2 regions of the Actinoallomurus sp. NBC_01490 genome follow, and region 2 is predicted to be linked to the other one. Evidence: riboswitches for the same ligand, from Rfam matches in the RefSeq annotation. Region 2 holds a riboswitch; the other holds the start of a gene.
The links. Region 2 has a riboswitch for glycine ahead of gcvT (glycine cleavage system aminomethyltransferase GcvT). Riboswitches for the same ligand answer to the same signal wherever they lie in the genome.

Region 1 (7,488 bases), 4.3 Mb from region 2:
TCACCGTCGTGCGGCCGGTCGGGGGATTCATTAGCGGGCACGAGGTGAATCTTCCCAGGCCGGCAGCTCGGTTATCTGCGGGATGTCCCCAGTGCCGCCTTCCGGGGTACGGAAGGGTGCCCTCGCGAGAGGCACCAGGGGAGCCTCAGATGCCGAGCCGTGCGGAGATGCCGTCGAGTACGCAGGTGAGGCCGAACTCGAACTGCCAGTCGGCGTCGTCCTCATTGGATCCCTCGACGATGTAACGGCTCAGCACCGGGTAGCGGCCCGACTCCAGCATCCACCGGACCCACGGCAGGTACGCCAGCCGTACGTCGTCCTCGGACTCCCAGCCCTTGCGCCGCAGGACCTCCCGCTGCGCCACCTCGGAGAAGACCGCGCCGCGCGCGAAGGCGCTCACCGCGCCGAACACCGCCATCATCGTGTCGACGTCGATATCGAGGCCGTCGACCGAGGTCAGGGCCTGCTCGGTGAGCGCGACGCTGTTGGGGGACAGGGCCATGGGGACACGGGTGAACGCCTGGATCGTCCATGGGTGGCGCAGGCTGACCGCGCGGAACTGGCGGGCGTACGCGTCGGCGACCTCGCGCCAGCCTCCCTCGGGCAGGGCGATCTCGGCCATCACCGCGTCGAGCATCAGCTCGTAGATCTCGTCCTTGCCGGTGACGTAGCGGTACAGGCTCATGGTGGCGACGCCCAGGCGTTCGGCGAGGTGCCGCATGGACACGGCGCCCAGCCCCTCGGCGTCGGCGATCTCGACCGCGGCGGCGGCGATCTGCTGATGCGTCAGCGCGGGCCGCGGGCCGCGGCCGGGACCCTCGAGGCGCTCCCAGAGCGTCGGCTTCTGCCGGCCTTGCGCCCGCTGCCTCTCGAACTCCTCGGCCACCTTGCGGAGCCGCTCGTCCCGCCCGTCGTCCGCGGGGTTCACCGCGTCAGTCATCCCGCCCTCACCCGACCAAACCTATCAGGGCTTGTACAACGTACGCAGAGCGCGTACGTTGTACACATCAAGCGTACGGGGTACACAGTAAGAGGGGAAGCGATGAGATGACGAGCTCGGAGCCGGCCATCTGGGCCGAGGGGCTGCGCAAGCGGTTCGGCCGGACGGAGGCCGTGCGCGGGGTCGACCTGGAGGTGCCCGAGGGCAGCGTCCTCGGCCTGCTCGGCCCGAACGGCGCCGGCAAGACCACGACCGTGCGGATCCTGTCGACGCTCACGCTGCCCGACGCCGGGCGGGCGCGGGTCGCGGGGTACGACGTGGTCCGCGAGGCCGACCAGGTGCGCTACCGCATCGGCCTGGCGGGCCAGCACGCCTCGATGGACGAGAAGCTGAGCGGGCGCGACAACCTGCGGCTCTTCGGGCGCCTTTACCGCCTGCCGGCCAAGGCCGCCCGGCGGCGCGCGGACGAGCTGCTCGAGCGGTTCGGCCTCGCCGAGGCCGGCGACCGCCTGGTCAAGACCTACTCCGGCGGCATGCGCCGCCGGATCGACCTGATCTCCAGCCTGATCACCGCGCCGCCCGTGCTCTTCCTGGACGAGCCGACGACCGGCCTGGACCCGCGCAGCCGGGGGGAGATCTGGGACACGATCCGCGAGCTGGTCGCCGACGGCGTGACCGTGCTGCTGACCACGCAGTACCTCGACGAGGCCGACCGGCTCGCCGACCGGATCGCGGTGGTCGACAGGGGCCAGGTGATCGCCTCGGGCACGCCCGACGAGCTGAAGGGTGAGATCGGCAGCCGTATCGACGTGGTCGTGTCCGACATGGCCGCGTTCGCGGACGCCATCGCGGTGCTGTCCCGCATCGGCGAGCCGGACACCGATCCGGAGTCCCGCCGGGTGAGCGTCCCCGTCCCCGCCGGCTCCCTCACCCTGCCCGCCGTCGTGCTCGAACTGGACCGCGCCGGCGTCGGGGTCGAGGACGTCACGCTGAGGCGCCCCACTCTCGATGAGGTGTTCCTGCGCCTCACCGGCCGGACCGAGGACCCCGAAGACGCCCGAGAGACCGAAGAGAGGGTGAGCGCCTGATGGCCCTCCACGCCCCCGCCGCGCCCACCGGCCGCCTCGGCCGGCTCCGCTGGACCCTCACCGACGGCCTCACCCTGGTGTGGCGCAATCTGCTCCAGCTGAGGTCCCAGCCCGGGGAGCTCGTCGGCGCTCTGGTCTTCCCGGCCGTGATGGTCGTGCTGTTCGGCTACGTCTTCGGCAGCGCGATCAAGGTCCCCGGCGGCGGTGACTACCGGGAGTACCTCATGCCCGGCCTGTTCGCGATGACCACGATGACCAGCTTCATGGCCACGATGGTCGGGGTGGCCACCGACTCCTCCAAGGGGGTCATGGACCGGTTCCGCTCGATGCCGATGGCCCGGTCGGCGGTGCCGTTCGGCCAGGTCGGCGGCGACATCATCGTCGGCCTCGCCGGCATGGTCATCATGGTCGGCTGCGGGCTGGCCGTCGGCTGGCGGATCCACGAGGGGCTGCCGCGGGCGCTCGCGGCGTTCGGCCTGCTCATCCTCCTGCGGTACGCGCTCTCGTGGGCCGGGGTGCTCTGCGGCCTGCTGGTGAAGAACGAGGAGACCGCCGACCAGATGGTCCCCCTGATCTTCCCGGTCTCGATGCTGTCGAACTCCTTCGTGCCGACCGCGGGCATGCCGGCCTGGCTGCGGGTGATCGCCGACTGGAACCCGGTGAGCGCGATGGTCGCCGCCTGCCGCGGCCTCTTCGGCAACCCGGGCGTCGTCACGGCGCACGCCGCCCTGCCGCTGCGGCATCCGGTCGCGGCGACGCTGATCTGGTGCGGCGTGCTGCTGGCGATCTTCGTCCCGCTGACCGTCCGCCGCTTCCGCACGCTGAACCGCTGACCTTTACGGTCGGTACTCCCCGCTCTTAACGTCGTGGCAATAAGCCTCCGGTAGGGTGGAGATCGCCGTCGAACCCGTGCGGGAGAGACCCCGGCGCAGCCAGCGCGGGGGCGCCGAAGGAGCAAACCTCCCCGGAACCTCTCAGGCAAAAGGACCGCGCGGGCGAGGCACCTCTGGAAAGCGGGACCCGGAGGCCGCACCGCCGGTCGCCGATCCTCACCGAAGGTGCAAGCCGCGCCCGTCGCGGCGAAGCTCTCAGGTTCAGGTGACAGAGGGGGAGACCGGCCACCGGGCGCGCCCGGTGGTGTTCGCGCCCCGACCCGCCTGGAGGCTCCCATGATCGAGGTTCCGTTCGCCGCCCGCCACATCGGACCCTCACCGGCCGAACGCGCCGCGATGGCCGAGGCCGCCGGGTACGCCGGCGTCGGCGCGCTCGTCGACGCGGCCGTGCCCGCCCGGATCCGCACCGGCCGCCCGCTCGACCTGCCGCCCGCGCTCAGCGAGGTGGAGGCGCTGGCGCGGCTGCGCGAGCTGGCGGCGCGTAACCAGGTCCTCACCTCGATGATCGGCCTCGGCTACCACGGCACGATCACCCCGGGCGTGATCCTGCGCAACGTGCTGGAGAACCCCGGCTGGTACACCGCCTACACGCCGTACCAGCCGGAGATCTCCCAGGGCCGGCTCGAGGCGCTGCTGAACTTCCAGACCATGGTGAGCGACCTGACCGGGCTGCCGGTGGCGAACGCCTCGCTGCTGGACGAGGGCACCGCCGCGGCGGAGGCGATGACGCTGGCGCACCGCGTCGCGCCGCGGGGGAGCGGCGACGTCTTCCTCGTCGACGCCGACGTGCTGCCGCAGACCGTCGAGGTGATCCGCACCCGCGCGGTGCCGCTGGGCATCGAGGTCGTCGCCGCCGACACGTCCGAGGGGCTGCCGGAGGGCGACTTCTTCGGCGTGCTGCTGCAGTACCCGGGGGCGAGCGGCGCCGTACGCGACCTGTCCGGCCTCACCGAGGCGGCGCACGGGCGCGGCGCCCAGGTCGTGGTCGCCGCCGACCTGCTCGCCCTGACGCTGCTCCGGCCGCCGGGGGAGTTCGGCGCCGACATCGCGGTGGGCACCACGCAGCGCTTCGGCGTGCCGTACGGCTTCGGCGGCCCGCACGCCGGCTACATGTCGGTGCGCGACGGCATCCAGCGCCAGCTCCCCGGGCGGCTCGTCGGGGTCTCGCTCGACGCCGACGGCGGGCAGGCGTACCGGCTCGCGCTGCAGACGCGAGAGCAGCACATCCGCCGCGAGAAGGCCACCAGCAACATCTGCACCGCCCAGGTGCTGCTCGCCGTGATGGCGAGCATGTACGCGGTCTACCACGGTCCCGAGGGCCTGAAGGGCATCGCCGAGCGGGTGCACGGCCACGCGGCGCGCCTCGCCGCCGGCCTGCGCCGGCAGGGCGTCGAGGTCGTGCACGACCGCTTCTTCGACACGGTGCTGGCCCGGGTCCCCGGCCGGGCCGATGAGGTCGTACGCCGGGCGCTCGACCTCGGGATCAACCTGCGCCGGGTGGACGCCGACCAGGTCGGTGTCGCCTGTGACGAGACGACCACGGGCGATCACGTCACGCGGGTCCTGCGGGCGTTCGGCGGCGCGGAGGACGAGGCCGCCGACGCGGCCGGGGACGGGTTCCCGCCGGCCCTGCGGCGGGAGAGCGAGTTCCTGACCCACCCGGTGTTCCACGCGCACCGGTCGGAGACGGCGATGCTGCGCTACCTGCGCCGCCTGCAGGACAAGGACATCGCGCTGGACCGCTCGATGATCCCGCTCGGCTCCTGCACGATGAAGCTGAACGCCACGACCGAGATGGAGCCGATCACCTGGCCGGAGTTCGCGCAGATCCACCCGTTCGCCCCGCTGGAGCAGGCGCAGGGGTACGTCGAGATGATCGGCGAGCTCGAGTCGTGGCTGGCCGAGATCACCGGGTACGCCAAGGTGTCGGTGCAGCCCAACGCGGGCTCGCAGGGGGAGCTGGCCGGCCTGCTCGCCGTCCACGGCTACCACGCCTCACGCGGTGAGAGCCACCGGAACGTCTGCCTGATCCCGTCCTCGGCGCACGGCACGAACGCCGCCAGCGCGGTGATGGCCGGGATGCGGGTGGTCGTGGTGAAGAGCACCGAGAGCGGTGACATCGACCTCGACGATCTGCACGCCAAGATCGACAAGCACCGCGACGCCCTCGCCGCGATCATGGTGACATACCCCTCGACGCACGGCATCTACGAGGAGACGATCACCGAGGTCTGCGAGAGCGTGCACGAGGCGGGCGGCCAGGTCTACGTCGACGGCGCCAACCTCAACGCCCTCGTCGGGCTGGCACGCCTGGGGGAGTTCGGCGCCGACGTGTCGCACCTGAACCTCCACAAGACCTTCTGCATCCCGCACGGCGGCGGCGGGCCGGGCGTCGGCCCGGTGGGCGTGCGCGAGCACCTCGTGCCCTTCCTGCCGAACCACCCGCTGCGGCCCGAGGCCGGTCCGGAGACCGGCAGCGGCCCGATCTCCGCGGCCCCGTGGGGCTCGGCGGGCATCCTGCCGATCTCGTGGGCCTACATCGCGATGATGGGCGCCGACGGGCTGCGCGAGGCGACCGAGGCGGCGGTGCTGGCCGCCAACTACGTCGCCAAGCGGCTCGACGGCCACTACCCGGTGCTCTTCACCGGCCGGGGCGGCCTCGTCGCCCACGAGTGCATCATCGACATCCGGAAGATCACCAAGGAGACCAAGGTCACCGCCGAGGACGTCGCCAAGCGGCTCATCGACTACGGCATCCACGCCCCCACCCTCGCCTTCCCGGTGGCCGGCACGCTGATGATCGAGCCGACCGAGAGCGAGGACCGCGCCGAGCTCGACCGCTTCTGCGACGCGATGATCGAGATCCGGCGGGAGATCGAGCGGGTCGCCGCCGGCGACTACGACGCCGACGACAACCCGCTCAAGAACGCCCCGCACACCGCGGCGGCGCTGCTGACCACCGACTGGAAGCACTCCTACACCCGCGAGGAGGCGGCCTACCCGCTCCCGTCGCTGCGGGAGAACAAGTACTGGCCGCCGGTGCGCCGCATCGACCAGGCCTACGGCGACCGCAACCTCGTCTGCGCCTGCCCGCCGCCGGAGGCCTTCGAGTCCTGACCCCGTACGGGCGTCCGGGCCGGTCGCGGCCCGGACCCCCTGTGCGGCGTCAGCGGCGCCGCGACTCGTACGCGATCGAGACGATGAACACGAAGCCGCCGACGCCGGAGACCACGCCCCACGCGCCGGGGTCGGCGCCGCGCGCGAGCTGGACGAAGAGCATGATCACCGAGAGGACCATCAGGGCGTACAGGGTGGTCGCGGCCGCCCTCGTCGTGATCAGGGCGCGACGTTCGTCCGGGGCGTCCTCGCGGAGCAGGGCGACCGCCTCGCTGCGCCGCGAGAAGATCACCAGCACGAGCGCGTACGCGAGCATCACGCCCGCGCCGATCACGGCCGCGATCGGACGGTGGTGGGCCAGGAAGACGGCGGCGTAACCGGCGCCGGCCACGACACACAGTCCCGGCACCAGCCAGCGCCGTGTGCGGGCGGCCTCATGACCTCTCATCGTCGACATGGAAGACCTCCTCGACGGTCCTGCCGAAATAACGGGCCATGCGGATCGCGAGCGGGAGGGAAGGGTCGTACCGGCCCTGCTCGATCGCGTTGATCGTCTGACGGGACACGCCGAGGGCCTGCCCGAGCGCCTGCTGCGACAGGCCCTTCGCGGCCCGCAGCTCCCGCACGTCGTTCCGCATGCTGTAAAGCTCCTTTGACGTTCGCTATGGAAAGTATGCTTTACATGGTCGAAATGTCAAGGACGCTTTCCATTGGCCCGAGCCGGACATCACGGTCACGCTGCGGGACGGGGCGGCCCGAATCCCGTTAGGCTCATCCCACACGCCGCCTACCCCCAAGGGCACGGAGATGAGTGCGAGCGACGCCTGCGAGGCGCCGATGAGGACGTCCGGTGACGGGTTCCCCCGTGGCCGCGGGAGCACGTCATGACGACCCCGCCGGAGGAGACGGCCGCGCAGCCGTCGACCCGGCTCGACGAGGCGCGCGCGCACGCTGAGGGCGGCCGGCTCGACGACGCCGCCACGCTGTTCCGCCAGGTGCTGGAGACCGGCGGCACCACCGAGCGCGCGCAGGCGGCCCTCGGGCTCGCCGTGGTGCTCGAGAGCGGCGGTGACCTCGACGGCGCCCGCGAGGCCGACCGGGTCGCGATCGGCACCAAGGACCCGGAGTACGGCGCGCGCGCCGCGTACCACCTGGCGCTGTCGTGGGAGCGCTCCGGCGACCGCGACCGGGCGCGCGAGGCCTGGCACACGGTGGTCGACTTCGCCAACCCCGCCTACCTGCCGCCCGCCTGCCTGGCGCTCGCGCAGATCGCCGACGAGGAGGGCGACGCCGCGCAGGCCTGCGAGTGGTGGGAGCGCGCCATCGCCACCCGCGACCCGCGCTACGCCCCGGCCGCCGCGCACGACCTCGCACTGCGGCTGCTCGACTGGGGCGAGCCCGCCCGCGCCCAGCGCGCCCTCGACGGGGCGATGGAGGTCCTCGACCGCAA
Region 2 (7,488 bases):
CAGGATGACCGCCTTGTCGCTGCCGTGCCCCTTGCCGGTCAGCCCCAGCGAGCCGTACAGCACCGCGCGTACGGACGCGGTCTTCTCCAGCAGACCGTCATCGAGAAGCGACCGCACGAACCGGTGCGCCGCCACCATCGGCCCGCCCGTGTGCGAGCTGGACGGGCCGATACCGACCTTGAACAGGTCGAAGACGCTGATCGCCACGACTACTCGACCCTGGCGCCGCGAGCCTCCATGGCCTGCTGGTAGAGGCGTCCGGCGCGGTAGCTGGAACGCACGAGCGGCCCGGACATGACGCCGGCGAAGCCGATCTCCTCGGCCTCGGCCTTCAGCTCGACGAACTCCTCCGGCTTGACCCAGCGCTCAACCGGGTGGTGGCGGGGGGAGGGCCGCAGGTACTGCGTGACGGTGAGCAGCTCGCAGCCCGCGTCGTACAGGTCGCGCATCGCCTGCGAGATCTCCTCGCGGGTCTCGCCCATGCCGAGGATGAGGTTGGACTTGGTGACCAGCCCGTCCTCCCGCGCCTGCGTCAGCACCGACAGCGACCGTTCGTACCGGAAGGCCGGCCGGATCCGCTTGAAGATCCGCGGCACCGTTTCCAGGTTGTGCGCGAGCACCTCGGGCCGCGAGGAGAACACCTCGGCGAGCTGCGACGGCACGGCGTTGAAGTCGGGGATGAGCAGCTCGACGCCGCAGCCGGGCAGCGCGGAGTGGATCTGCCGTACGGTCTCGGCGTACAGCCAAGCACCGCCGTCCGGCAGGTCGTCGCGGGCGACGCCGGTGATCGTGGCGTACCGCAGGCCCATCCGCTCGACCGACTCGGCCACGCGCCGGGGCTCGTCCGGGTCGTACGCGGCGGGCTTGCCCGTGTCGATCTGGCAGAAGTCACACCGGCGCGTGCACTGGTCGCCGCCGATGAGGAAGGTGGCCTCGCGGTCCTCCCAGCACTCGTAGATGTTCGGGCAGCCCGCCTCCTGGCAGACCGTGTGCAGGCCCTCGCTGCGCACCAGGTCGGTCAGCTCGCGGTACTGCGGCCCCATCTTGAGCTTGGTCTTGATCCACGGCGGCTTGCGCTCGATCGGGGTCGCGGCGTTGCGCGCCTCGATGCGAAGCAGCTTGCGGCCTTCCGGGGCGATGGTCATCTCATCTCACAGACTCGGGTAGAGCGGATGCTGCTCGGCCAGGGCGGTGACCCGGGCCGAAAGCGCCGCAGCGTCGTACGACGGCTGCAGCGCGAGCGCGATGATGTCGGCGACCTCGGCGAAGTCGGCCTCCTGGAAGCCGCGGGTGGCCAGCGCGGGCGTGCCGATCCGCAGCCCGGAGGTCACCATCGGCGGGCGCGGGTCGTTCGGGACGGCGTTGCGGTTGACGGTGATGCCGATGTCGTGGAGGCGGTCCTCGGCGTCACGGCCGGTCAGCTCCGAGTCGACCAGGTCGACCAGGACCAGGTGAACGTCGGTGCCGCCGGTCAGCACCTTCACGCCGGCCTTGGCGGCGTCCTCGCGCGACAGCCGCGCCGCCAGCGCCTTCGCGCCCTCGACCGTACGGCGCTGGCGCTCGGCGAACTCCTCGGACGCGGCGATCTTCAGGGCCACGGCCTTGGCGGCGATCACGTGCTCCAGCGGCCCGCCCTGCGTGCCGGGGAACACCGCGGAGTTGATCTTCTTGGCGAACTCCTCGCGGCACAGGATGAGCCCGCCGCGCGGCCCGCAGAGCGTCTTGTGGGTCGTGCTCGTGACGACGTCGGCGTACGGCACCGGCGAGGGGTGCAGCCCGGCGGCGACGAGGCCGGCGAAGTGCGCCATGTCAACCATGAACAGCGCGCCCGTCTCGTCGGCGATGCGGCGGAACGCGGGGAAGTCGAGCTGCCGCGGGTACGCCGACCAGCCGGCGACGATCATCTTCGGCCGGTGCTCGCGCGCCAGTTCGGCGACCTCGTCCATGTCGACCCGGCCGTCCTCGCCCACGTGGTAGGCGGCGACGTTGAACATCTTGCCGGAGTAGTTGATCTTCATGCCGTGGGTCAGGTGCCCGCCGTGGGCGAGGTCCAGGCCCAGGATGGTGTCGCCCGGCTGGAGCAGCGCGAAGTACACCGCGATGTTGGCCTGCGCGCCCGAGTGGGGCTGGACGTTCGCGTGGTCGGCGCCGAACAGGGCCTTGGCGCGGTCGATCGCGAGCTGCTCGGTGACGTCGACGTACTCACAGCCGCCGTAGTAGCGGCGACCCGGGTAGCCCTCGGCGTACTTGTTCGTCATCACCGAGCCCTGGGCCTCGAGCACGCCCACCGGGGCGAAGTTCTCCGAGGCGATCATCTCCAGGGTCGACTGCTGGCGGCGCAGCTCTTCGGCGATGGCCGACGCGACCTCCGGGTCGATCTCGGAGAGAGGGGCGTTGGACAGGCTCATCTCACGCCTCCTCGATCAGCTTGGAGTAGGCCGGGGCGTCCAGCAGGTCGGGGCTGTCGCCGTCAGTGCGGATCTTCAGCAGCCAGCCCTCCCCGTACGGGTCGGCGTTGATCACGGCCGGGTCCTCCTCGACCGCACCGTTCACCGCCACGACCTCCCCCGTCACCGGCGCGTAGATGTCACTCACCGACTTGGTCGACTCCGCCTCGCCACAGGGCTCTCCGGCCTCCACCGTGGCGCCCTCCTGCGGCAACGAGACGTACACGATGTCACCGAGGGCGTCGGCGGCATAGGCGGTGATCCCCACAGTGACAACACCGTCGGACGGCTCGGTAATCCACTCGTGCTCTTCGGTGTAGGAAAGGGTCTCGGGAACGCTGCTCACGGGGTCCTCCTATAGAAAGGCAGGGCGACCTTGTCGACCGGCTCATGTTTGCCGCGGATGTCCACCGCGAGATCGGTGTCTTCGGCGTGGTCCGCGTCGATATAGCCCATGGCGATGGGCTTGCCCAGTGTCGGGGATGGCGCGCCGCTGGTCACGACTCCGCACGGCGTGCCGTCCGATCCCACGATGTCGTACCCGTGCCGGGGCACCCGCCGTCCCCTGGCGACGAGCCCGACAAGGGTCCGCTTCGGCGTCTCGTCGGCGATCGCGGCCAGCGCGGCACGCCCGACGAAGTCGCCCTTCTCGAACTTGACGGTACGGCCCAGGCCCGCGTCGAACGGCGTGGTCTCGGCGGTCAGCTCGTTGCCGTAGAGCGGCATCCCGGCCTCCAGGCGCAGCGTGTCGCGCGCGGACAGCCCGCAGGGCCGCAGGTCGTCGCCGCCGGCCTCGGTCAGAGAGTTCCAGACCGCCACGGCGTCGCCGGCGGAGACGAACAGCTCGAAGCCGTCCTCGCCCGTGTAGCCGGTGCGGGCGATCAGGGCGTCGACGCCGGACACCGCGCCGGGCAGGATCGCGTAGTACTTCAGGTCGCCGAGCGCGGCGTCGGTGAGCTTGCCGAGGATCTCCTGGGCCTTCGGCCCCTGGACCGCGACGAGCGCGTACGCGTCGGACCGGTCGTCGACGGCCGCCTCGTCGAACTTCTCGGACCGCGCGGTCAGCTCGGCGAGCACGGTGGCGGCGTTCGCGGCGTTGGCCACGACCAGATAGGTCTCGGCGGCCAGGCGGTAGACGATCAGATCGTCCAGCACGCCGCCCTCGGCGTCGCAGATCATCGTGTAGCGCGCCCGGCCCACGGCGAGCGCCGACAGGTGCCCGATGAGGGAGTGGTCGAGCGCCGCCCCGGCCTGCGGGCCGGTCACGAAGATCTCTCCCATGTGGGACAGGTCGAACAGCCCGGCGCTGGTGCGGACCGCCTGGTGCTCGGCGGTCTCGCTGCCGTAGCGCAGCGGCATGAGATAGCCGGCGAACTCGGTGACGGTGGCGCCGAGGCCCTCGTGGACCTCGTGGAGTGGTGTCTTCTTGGTGTCCGGAACGGACATCGCGGCAGGCTCCTTATCGCGCGGGCGATCCGGGGGTCATATCGTCCCACTGGTTCGCTTGCGGTCTCGGCGCCTCCCCCTCTGTCATCGGCGCCTGAGAGCTTCGCCCGGGGGGCTTGCACCTTCGGCGGGAGCGTCGCTCCGCTTTCCAGAGGTCGCCTGCTCCGCGCGGTCTTCGTCGCCTGAGAGGTTCCGGGGAGGAGTTGCTCCTTCGGCGGCCCGGACTGGCGGCCCGGGCGCTCTCCCGCGCGGGATCAACGGCTGCCGCCAGGCTAGCAGCGCCCGTCGCGCGACGACAGCCCACGCTTCGTCTCACCTGGCCGGGCGTCTGTACATCGAGTGTATAGACGGCGAGTATACGCGCGGCGTACTTTCCTTCTCATGAGCGTCCCCTTCGCCCTGCTCGGCCTGCTCGAACGCGAGCCGAGCCACGGATATGACCTGAAACGCGACTACGACGCGCTGTTCGGCCGGGGCAAACCGCTGCCGTTCGGCCAGGTCTACGCCACCCTCGCCCGGCTCGCCCGCGCCGGGAAGGTGGTCGTGGGCGAGACCGAGGCCGGCGCGGGCCCCGACCGCAAGCGGTACGTCATCACCGAGACGGGGGCGACCGAGTTCGAGTCCTGGCTCGGCGAGCCGGTCGAGGCCGAGCCGCACCTGCAGACCGTGCTGTTCACCAAGGTCGTGCTCGCGCTGCTCCTCGACCGCGACGCCGAGGCGTACCTCGACGCCCAGCGCGCCGCCCACCTGAAGCGCATGCGCGAGCTGACCGACACCAAGCGGAACGGCGACCTGGTCGACGCGCTGCTCGCCGACCACGGCCTGTTCCACCTGGAGTCCGACCTGCGCTGGATCGACCTCACCGCGGCCCGGCTCGACGCCCTGAAACGCGAGGTCCTGCCGTGACACCGCTGATCGAGGCGCGCGAGATCACCCTGTCGTTCGGCAGCACGCCCGCGCTGCGGGGCGCGAGCCTGTCGGCCGAGGCCGGCGAGATCGTCGCCGTCATGGGGCCCAGCGGCTCGGGCAAGTCGACCCTCCTGCACTGCCTGGCCGGGATCCTCACGCCGGAGTCCGGGCAGGTCCGGTTCGACGGCAGCCGGGTCGACACCATGGGCGAGGCCGAGCGCAGCGCCCTGCGCCGCGACCGCTTCGGCTTCGTGTTCCAGTTCGGCCAGCTGGTCCCCGAGCTGACCGCCGAGGAGAACATCGCGCTGCCGCTGCTGCTCGGCGGCCTGCGCCGGGGCGCGGCCGTCCGGCAGGTCCAGCCCTGGTTCGAGCGGCTCGGCCTCGGCGGGCTGGAGCGGCGGCGGTCCGGCGAGCTGTCCGGCGGGCAGGCCCAGCGTGTCGCGCTGGCCCGTGGCCTGGTCGCGAGCCCGCGGGTGCTGTTCGCCGACGAGCCGACCGGCGCGCTCGACTCGCTCACCGGCGAGCAGGTCATGGAGCTGCTCGTGTCCGCCGCCCGCGAGCAGGGCACGACGGTCGTCCTGGTCACGCACGAGCCGCGGGTGGCGGCGTACGCCGACCGCGAGGTCATCGTCCGCGACGGGAGGACCACCGCGGTCGGGGTGGCCCCGTGATCGGCTTCGGCCTCCGCCTCACCGTCGCCGGCGGCCGGGAGGCCGCCGTCCGGCTCGTGGTCACCGCGGCCGCCGTCGCGCTCGGCGTCGGCCTGCTGCTGGCGACCCTGGCGGGCATCAACGCCGTCAACGCGCAGAACGCCCGCTACGCCTGGCTGAACTCCGCGGTCCCCGAGGCCACGGCGGGTGTCACGCCCTCGCCGGACCCGATGTGGGCCACCCTCGGCTACGAGCGCTACGAGGGCAGGACGATCACCCGGGTCGAGGTCGCCGCCACGGGGCCCCGCACGCCCCTGCCGCCCGGCATCCCGCGCCTGCCCGGGCCGGGGGAGTACTACACGTCACCGGCGCTGACCGCGCTGCTGCGCGCGGCGGCGCCCGACCGGCTCGGCGACCGCTACCCCGGCCGCCGGATCGGCACGATCGGCCCGTCCGCGCTCCCGTCCCCGGACTCGCTGTACGTCATCGTGGGTGCGAGCGCCGCCGAGCTCTCGCGCGCCCCCGGCGCGGCGAAGGTGACCGGCATCGCCACCAGGACGCCCAGCAGCTGTTCGAGCTGTAACGCCGGTACGAACGCGAACGGCATCGACCTGATCCTGTCGGTCACGGCGGCGGCGCTGCTCTTCCCGGTGCTGATCTTCATCGGCACGGTCACCCGGCTCGTGGCCACCCGCCGCGAACAGCGCTTCGCCGCGATGCGCCTGGTCGGTGCAACGCCCCGGCAGATCTCCCTGGTCGCGGCCGTCGAGTCGAGCGTGGCGGCGGTCGCCGGAACCGCGGGCGGCTTCGGGCTGTTCTTCCTCTTCCGGACGCGCCTGACCGCGATCCCGATCACGGGTCAGCGGTTCTACGCCGCCGACGTGTCGCTCACCGCGCTCCAGATCGGGCTCGTCGCCGTCGGCGTCCCGCTCGGCGCGATGATCGCGGCGCGGGTCGCCCTGCGCCGGGTGCGGATCTCCCCGCTCGGCGTGAGCCGGCGCGCCACTCCGCGCCCGCCCCGCGCGTACCGGCTGATCCCGCTCGCCGCCGGTGTCGCCGAGCTCGCGTTCTTCGTCGGCCGCCGTCCCGCCACCACGAACGGCCAGATCTGGGCGTACTTGACCGGAATCTTCCTGATGATGGGCGGGCTGGTGATCGCCGGGCCGTGGCTGACCATGGCCGGCTCACGCGTCGTGGCGCGGTACGCCCGCCGTCCCGCGACGTTGATCGCCGGGCGGCGGCTCGCCGACGACCCGAAGGCCGGCTACCGCGCGGTCAGCGGGCTCGTCCTCGCCCTCTTCGTCACCAGCACGGCGGTCGGAGTGATCAACACGATGGTCGCCGAGCAGGGCGTGCCCGAGAGCGACGCCGCGGCCCGCGGCACGATGGTGGCCGAGTACTCCCACGGCTGGACGAGAACGCCGGGCGTGCCCCGTGCCTCCGTCCCGGTATCGGACCAGGTCCTGGCCCGGCTGCACTCGATCCCCGGCGTACGGGGCGTCATGCTGATCCACACGAACCCGCTCGGCACGACGCTCTCGCTGGGCGGCCCCCGGCCCGTGGTGGCCGGGCTGATGTCGTGCCGCGAGCTGGCCGGGGTGCCGGGCTTCGGGCGGTGCGCCGCCGGCGCGGACGTGGTCTCGGTGCCGCCCGACTACGTCTTCGACTCCGAGCGCCTTCCCGACACGAACTGGCCCGCGGTCGCCGTGTCCTCGTCGCGGGCCCGGCGTCTCCCGGTCCAGACGGTCGTCGTCGGCACGGACGGGTCGGCGTCGGCGATCGAACGGGTGCGGACCACCCTCATCGCCGCCTTCCCGCACCGCGAGCCGCCGGCCACCGTCGGGGAGATCCGCGCGAACACCGACACCGCGCAGCTGCTCAAGGGCTATGAGCGGCTGGCCGACGTGGTGATCGTCGTCAGCCTGTGCATCGCCGGGTGCGCCCTGGCGGCGAGCGTGGTCGGCGGCATGAACGAGCGCAAACGCCCGTTCAGCCTGCTGCGGCTCACGGGCGTCCGGCTCGCGACCCTCGGCCGG

Region 1: it holds a riboswitch for glycine, as region 2 does, so the genes downstream of both, gcvP (aminomethyl-transferring glycine dehydrogenase) here and gcvT (glycine cleavage system aminomethyltransferase GcvT) in region 2, are expected to answer to the same signal.

The regions. Positions count from the first base shown of each region.
Region 1 is NZ_CP109433.1:6,449,713-6,457,200, reverse strand. It holds gene OG417_RS30230 (lysylphosphatidylglycerol synthase transmembrane domain-containing protein) at 1-41, opposite strand, end outside; gene OG417_RS30225 (TetR/AcrR family transcriptional regulator) at 146-940, opposite strand; gene OG417_RS30220 (ATP-binding cassette domain-containing protein) at 1,048-2,028, shown strand; gene OG417_RS30215 (ABC transporter permease) at 2,028-2,861, shown strand; glycine riboswitch at 2,931-3,028, shown strand; glycine riboswitch at 3,029-3,143, shown strand; gene gcvP (aminomethyl-transferring glycine dehydrogenase) at 3,198-6,038, shown strand; gene OG417_RS30205 (hypothetical protein) at 6,088-6,495, opposite strand; gene OG417_RS30200 (helix-turn-helix transcriptional regulator) at 6,473-6,676, opposite strand; gene OG417_RS30195 (tetratricopeptide repeat protein) at 6,923-7,488, shown strand, end outside.
Region 2 is NZ_CP109433.1:2,112,558-2,120,045, forward strand. It holds gene OG417_RS10460 (L-serine ammonia-lyase) at 1-207, opposite strand, end outside; gene lipA (lipoyl synthase) at 210-1,145, opposite strand; gene glyA (serine hydroxymethyltransferase) at 1,152-2,408, opposite strand; gene gcvH (glycine cleavage system protein GcvH) at 2,410-2,793, opposite strand; gene gcvT (glycine cleavage system aminomethyltransferase GcvT) at 2,790-3,893, opposite strand; glycine riboswitch at 3,972-4,048, opposite strand; glycine riboswitch at 4,053-4,150, opposite strand; gene OG417_RS10485 (PadR family transcriptional regulator) at 4,275-4,799, shown strand; gene OG417_RS10490 (ABC transporter ATP-binding protein) at 4,796-5,473, shown strand; gene OG417_RS10495 (FtsX-like permease family protein) at 5,470-7,488, shown strand, end outside.